DNA from 2 places in the Paenibacillus sp. FSL K6-3182 genome. Region 1 is predicted to be linked to the other one. Evidence: predicted binding sites of a transcription regulator. Region 1 holds the regulator's gene; the other holds the start of a gene.
The links. The regulator NrdR, encoded in region 1, represses ribonucleotide reductase genes. The targets are predictions, from matches to a motif close to AACACNATATATNGTGTT.
Positions count from the first base shown of each region.

Region 2: MHH56_RS12795 (adenosylcobalamin-dependent ribonucleoside-diphosphate reductase) is a predicted target of NrdR. The motif match lies at 2,075-2,092, and genes of this name have one in related genera.

Region 1 is NZ_CP150265.1:5,179,928-5,183,592, forward strand. Features, by position in the region: gene MHH56_RS22915 (ABC transporter permease) at 1-763, opposite strand, end outside; gene MHH56_RS22920 (TetR/AcrR family transcriptional regulator) at 819-1,448, opposite strand; tRNA gene MHH56_RS22925 (tRNA-Ala) at 1,853-1,929, opposite strand; gene nrdR (transcriptional regulator NrdR) at 2,046-2,528, opposite strand; gene MHH56_RS22935 (alpha/beta-type small acid-soluble spore protein) at 2,672-2,890, shown strand; gene MHH56_RS22940 (lytic transglycosylase domain-containing protein) at 2,998-3,564, opposite strand; gene coaE (dephospho-CoA kinase) at 3,561-3,665, opposite strand, start outside.
Region 2 is NZ_CP150265.1:2,991,948-2,995,612, reverse strand. Features, by position in the region: gene MHH56_RS12795 (adenosylcobalamin-dependent ribonucleoside-diphosphate reductase) at 1-2,033, opposite strand, end outside; gene MHH56_RS12790 (SNF2-related protein) at 2,290-3,665, shown strand, end outside.

The DNA of each region.
Region 1 (3,665 bases):
CCAGAAGGATAACCCCAATCATCATCCCGTCGGAAATGGCATTCATCATTTTAAAAAGCGAATATGTAACCGTTGGCCCGTTCATTTCAAGTCCTGCGGAGGCATATGCCGTTTCAAATGCGCCTAACGCCGACATATCCTTTAATCTGAATTCAATCAGATACTCTATGTTTCCAAGGCTTTTTATTTCCGCATAGTCATTGCTGCTTACAAGAAATCGCTTTGATGCGGAAAGCGAAGAATTCATTGTCGAATCGCGGAGAAATCCCTTAACGGTAAATTCTTTTCCACTTATTACGGCCTTGTCACTAATCTTTGCAGTGTTATCCTTCAAATAGCTTACCGGAACATAAATCTCACCGTCAGATACGTTGATGACGTTCCCGTCCAGATCTAGAAGATAATCGAATTTTCCGCTCTGTACGCTTAAACCGTTGTCCTGAACGCTGTTCGCAAGCGAATTATCGCCCAATATAATCTCCGCTCCGTCAATGTTCAGAAATTCCGCCACTTGAAATTCATCGACGCTGCTGTTTTGTTCCGCAAAAGCCGTAAGCCTCGCAGTATCAATCTCACCCGAATGCATCTGCATAAAATGTGGAGTTTTAGCTTGTGTCATTAGCGTATCCAGCGCGCCAGAGAGATTGACAACGAGTATCGCCGCGAGTGAAACAAGCATAGCTGAGGCAGCGACAAATACCATTGTTGTCACCGTTATCGCTTTGCTCTTAAAAATGTCATTGCGGATTATTCTGCTAAACATAAGTCACCTCTGTATTATTTCCCTAGGGATTTTCCAGATTTATTCGTCGCTTCCTCTATCCACCGTCAAACATCTGCATTACATCTATAAGGCCTCCGCTTTTGACACCAAGCAGCCTTTCTACATTAAAAACAAAGGCTTGTATGCGTGAAGCACGCTCCTCGTTCGTCATTTGAACCATATCATCATCAAAAACGGTATTCGCATAAATCACGACCATTTCCATGCATTCATACGGGTATGGCGTGTGGAACAGTCCCTGCTGGATGCCCTCGTGGATGATTCCCGTCAGTATCGGCGTAACGCCATTGATAATGACCTTTTCTATTTTCTGATGCATAAGCGCGTTCTGCGGCTTGTGAATATGCTCCATAATTTCCTTGCTGCTTCCGCCGCTTAAGTTCAGTGCCATAACAACGCGAATAATGCGCTCGACTACAGGTATGCTATTGTCTGTTGCAATTTCCTGCGCCGTGCCTAAAAGACGGACACTATACCGCTCAATCAGCGCGTCCATAATATCCACCTTCGACTTAAAGTGATGATATAATGTTCCTCGCGCAATGCCGACCTTTTCGAGAATATCGTTTGTACTTGTGCCGTCAAAGCCCTTCTGGCCGAAAAGCTCATCAGCTGCGTCAATGATTTCGTTCCTGCGTTCCTGAGCTTCTTTTACAACTCTCATCTTTACATCTCCTCAACAAACCGACCGACTGCCTGTCTATAAATCTTTCTTTTAAAGAATAACATATTATTCTATGATGTTGTCAAGCAGATTCATTAAATAAGGCACGGACTGAACCCCTGACAAAAGCGATCCCGTGTCTCGTCTCTACACAACGCAAAAAAGACACCTAACACGGTGTCTTCTCTGATGGTATTGGTGGAGACGAGGGGATTTGAACTCTCATCGCCTCCACTATGCTGAATTCTTCACATGTGTCGAGGCAATAACATTACTGAATCTGTCACTTTTCATTCTTTCATTTTCGTACCATCAATCATTCCACATGTCTGGTGTGTTGCAACAAAATCAAATCAATACAAAAAAAAAAAAAACGGCATCTCTGCCGTTTAAGTTTAAAGTGTTGGTGGAGAATAGGGGGCTCGAACCCCTGACCTCTTCGCTGCCAGCGAAGCGCTCTCCCAGACTGAGCTAATTCCCCGTGATCATTCTTATGCAGTTCTTTATGGTAGTGTAACCAACCATAAGTGGACTCCCAGCTGAGCTAAGGCCCCAAATGACGACAAGATAGATCTTAGCACAGGGTCGTCAAAACTGTCAATCTTTATCTATCATACCATTGAGCGGGTGTTTGGACAGCAAGTTATTGAGCTCCTTCATGAACATATCGATGTCCTTGAATTGGCGATAAACAGATGCGAACCTGACATAAGCTACCTCATCAACAGGATAAAGCTCGTTCATAACGATTCCACCAATATCGCTGCTATCAACCTCGGCATGTGCCGTTGTGCGCAGCTCCTTCTCAACCTCGGATACGATTACCTCTAGGCGCTCCACTGGTACCGGACGCTTCTCGCAGGCGCGGATAAGACCCCGCAATATTTTGTCACGGCTGAACTCTTCACGGCTGCCATCTTTTTTGATGACGATCAGAGGCGTCTCTTCAATCATTTCGAATGTCGTGAAGCGGCGGCTGCACTTTTCGCATTCACGGCGGCGACGAATGGATTTGTTTTCGTTGGCCGGTCTGGAATCTAATACTTTCGTTCCGGCATAGTCGCAGTATGGGCATTTCATGATGCGTATTGCCTCCTTTCTTAGTCGCTTGAGCCTCAAAAATGGACTCTTCGAAAAAAAATTTTAATTTCCATGTAATTCCTGTAATGAAGTTCAGATTTTTGCACATAATACTTTTACCAACCGCAAGGAGGTGAACATACATGAGCGCATCCCGCAGCAGTAACCAATTGGTAGTGCCACAAGCGACAGCTGCCCTTGACCAAATGAAATATGAAGTTGCTCAAGAGCTAGGCATCGCAATTCCGCAAGACGGATACTACGGCAACATGGCTACAAAAGACGCAGGCTCCATCGGGGGATACATTACCCGTCGCCTAGTGCAAATTGCCGAGCAATCCCTTGCTGGTCAATACAAATAATGATTCATTAAAAGTTGTATGAATAACCGAAGCTTTGGCAGGGCTTGTCCATGAAGAGACGAGCCTCCAAGGCTTCATTTATTTTCGTTATCGTTAAGGATCATCCATTAAAGACTCGGATATAGGTCCTTATACTTATTATAATAGTAAATGACTCGCTGCACATAGTGTCTAGTTTCTCCAAACGGAATTTCTTTAACCGATTCGATCGTTCCATCCCAAGTCCCCGAGTCAAGCCACTTGCGAACATTTCCTGGACCTGCGTTGTATGCAGCAATTGCAGCTATCTTATTTTGATCAAATTGTTGACTAAGAGATCTTAAATACCACGCGCCAACCTCAATGCTAACGTCTGCACGATTCATAAGCATATCATCCGTTACGGCTTGAAATCCTGCTTTTTGAACGACCCATGCAGCCGTATCAGGCATAATTTGCATTAAGCCCAGTGCACCCTTCTTCGATTCCTTGCCTGTCTGAAAATTGCTTTCACTGCGAATAATCGCGGCCACTAAATGCGACTCAACGCCATAGTTAGAAGCACTTGCACGAATGTCTTCTTTGTAATGAACCGGATACATCCACTCCGCAAGCCAATCTGATTTGAGAAATAAAATCGTCAATAAACCAAGCAGCAGGACGAGCAGCACCCTTTTCTTTTGGAATACCCTCATGACAAACACTTACTTTTCCAAAATTCATCCAGCTGACGCTTCGTCTCCTCCAGCGATCCGCTGTTATCGATGACCCAATCCGCTTTCAGTCTCTTTTGCTC
Region 2 (3,665 bases), 2.2 Mb from region 1:
AGCTCCTGCTCAGGTTGTACGGCTGCTGGGATAACGGCTTCCACCAAATCCGCATCAAATGGTGCTTCTGTTTTCTCTTCTTCTGATGACGTAGAGAGAACTTGAACATCACGACTGCCATCTCGGTAAATCGTCACACCTTTGCAGCCGAGCTCAAAAGCAAGCTCATACAATCTTCCTGTTTCTTCCACTGTGAAATCTGCCGGGCAATTCGCTGTTTTGGAAATAGAGCTGTCCACCCAGCGCTGAATAGCCGCCTGTACCCGAATATGATCCTCAGCCGACAAACTCATCGAGGTTACAAAATAATCTGGAAGCTCCTCCTCCGGATGAGACGCCTTCCAAGACGCTGCAATCGGAACATCTTGTTTATCAAAACCAAGACGACTTTGACGATAGTATTCGAATGCAAAATAAGGCTCGATTCCCGTAGACGTTCCGACCATTGTTCCCGTGCTGCCAGTCGGCGCTTGTGTAATGACCGTCACATTTCGCATGCCGTTCAGGGTCACATTGTCGCCAATCTCCGGAAATTCAGCTATCAATTGCTTCATAAATCCGCTCTGAACATATTTATCCGCTTCAAACGCTTGGAACGAACCTTTCTCAGCAGCGATTTCCGAAGACGCCAAATAAGACTCCCTAGCCATAAATCCATACAGCTTATCTAGAAAAACCAATGACTCTGCGCTGCCATATCGGATACGCAGCTTAATCATAAGCTCAGCTAGTCCCATCGTACCGAGCCCGATACGCCGCTCAAGCTTCTGATTGCGCTCATTTTCTTCAAAATGATAGGGTGTTTTGTCGATGACATTATCAAGGAATCTTACAGACCAGCGCGTAACTTTAGCAAGTTCATCCCAAGCAACGTCATGCTTCTCTTCATCATAAAACTTCGACAGGTTTACAGCTGACAAGTTACAGACGCCCCAGCCTGGCAAGCCTTGTTCACCGCAAGGGTTCGTACTAATAATGGGATTGAAATACCAGCTGTTCGACATTTGATTATAATACTCCATAAAGACAACGCCTGGCTCGGCTGACTTCCATGCGGATTCAATAATCGCTTGCCATATTTCACGAGCGCGCACCGTTTTGTAGGGGATAACCTTTTTGCCAAGCTTGCGCCATGCATCCAGATCGCCGGTCCAGAGCTCGTTATACTCTATATCTTTGGTATCTGGAAATACGAGCTCCCATTCCAAATCTTCCTTTACAGCCCGCATAAAAGCGTTGCTGATACATACCGACAGATTGGCATTTGTCACTTGACCCATCGTTTGTTTGACCGTTATAAACTCTAATACGTCCGGGTGCCAATCATTGATCATAAGCATCAAGGCACCGCGGCGGCTGCCGCCCTGCTCAATGAGTCCCGTTGCATAGCTAAACAACCCGCCCCATGACACAGCACCGCTCGATGAACCGTTAACACCTGCAACTATCGCTCTTCGAGGTCGCAGTGAAGATAAATTCATCCCAACACCGCCGCCGCGCGCCATAATTTCAGTCATCTCCGTGAGCGTTGTCATGATGCCGCCCCGGCTATCCTTCGGTGAGGGAATGACATAACAATTAAATAGCGTCAGCTCTTCACTGGCTCCAGCCCCCGCTGCAATTCTCCCGCCTGGAACCAGCTTCCAATCATCTAATAAGTATCTGAATTTGTCCCGCCATTCCTTTTGTTTCTCTGATCCATCTTCAACGGATGCCATTGCATCTGCAAGACGATCCCACACTTCCTCAGGCGTTTTCTCAATCGTCAGCGTAAGTTTCTCTGTTGTAGACTCCACATGCTCGCCGTTTCTAAGCTTTACGGTCACCTTGCTGCCATCACGGCCGATAACTTCTCCGACTTCCTTAACAGGGAATTTCGGATCATCCTTCGTTAGAACAAGCACGATATCGCCGATCGCCGTTTTACTCGTATCTGCATTTTTCCACGCATATCGATCCAAAAAGATTTTTTCACTAAGGCCCTCAAGCCGATTTCCACCAGACATCTCCATCGCAGCTGCTTCCTCCCTCATACTAACGTGCTGAAGGCATAGGTAAGATCAGATATGCTTTTAGCACAATATATTGTGTCATAAAACCATTATACTATACTACATATTGATTCACATGCTCGTTTGTGGCGAAATTTAGCAAACCTGTCCGCTTACATGCCCACTCTCGTTATATTGCTAGTCCATCCTCTTTTTTAAGCAGCATCTTATTAATATTAGATGAAAAGGCAATACTAATAACAACTTATCCCTTTTACTGCGGAAGGAGCTGTACTAGATGACATTTCAGACGACGCCGCAGGCTGCCTCAGGTGAAGCAGGCACTGCCGCCTTTACTTCTCGCAAGCTTCATCCTTTAGTTGAGCTGCAGCATGACCGCTCTTGGTTTGAAGAACTGCAAAACCGTTTAACAAAAGGCGGCCCATGGGATGATTGGACGTTATATCAGCTCGCTATGGAAGCCGAGCAAGCGAAACGAATTGAAAGCTTCGAAGAATTGTTATGCTTGCGATCTCTTCCAGCCTTCGAGCCAATGGCACATCAAATCAGCACAGCGCGCAAAGTGGTGCATGAGATGGGCGGCCGTGCGATTTTGGCCGATGAGGTTGGGCTTGGCAAAACGATCGAAGCAGGACTCGTGCTCAAAGAATATATTGTGCGCGGTTTAGCTAAGCGTATTCTCATTCTTGTCCCCGCTTCCCTTGTGCTTCAATGGGTGCGTGAGCTTAATCAGAAATTCGGCATCTCAGCCGTAGCTCAGAAGAAGGAGCATACATGGGGATATGATGTAGTTGTCGCTTCTATCGATACCGCAAAGCGTGATCCGCATCGCGAGATTGTGCTTGGAACAGATTATGACATCATCATCATCGATGAAGCACATAAGCTGAAAAACAAGAAAACGACGAACTATCAGTTTGCTAATCTTTTACGCAAAAAATATTGCTTGCTCCTTACGGCTACCCCAATCCAAAACGATATGGACGAGCTGTTCAATCTCATTACACTGCTCAAGCCTGGTCAGCTGGGAGGTCAAAGTGAATTTGCAGCAAACTTTGTTGTCGACAAGCGGCTTCCGAAAAATGAAGATCAGCTGCAGGAAGCACTCTCTGGCGTCATGATTCGGAATCGGCGCGGGGACGGCGGCATTCATTTCACGAAACGTTTTGTCAAAAATATACCGCTTACTCTCTCAGAAGAAGAGAAAGCGCTGTACGACGCGGTGACGGGCTTTGTCAAGGAACGGTATGAAGAAAGCGGCGGCGATTTATCGAGCATGCTCTCACTCGTTACCCTTCAGCGTGAAGTTTGCAGCAGCCGAGATGCGGTTTTTCTAACGCTTGTAAATCTATTTAAGAAAACGTCCGAGGACTCCCCGATGCGTCCAAAAATATGGGAGCTTGTAGAAAAAATTCGTAATATCAAAGCCAATACCAAAGCAGAAAAAGCGATGGAGCTTGTCAAGGAAATGGACGACAAGGTTATCATTTTCACTGAATACAGGGCTACTCAGGAATATTTGCTGCAGTTTTTCCGCGCTCAAAATATGATTGCCGTCCCTTATCGCGGCGGTATGAACCGCGGCAAAAAGGATTGGATGATGGATTTATTTCGCGGGCGCGCGCAAATCCTCATCGCAACGGAAGCAGGCGG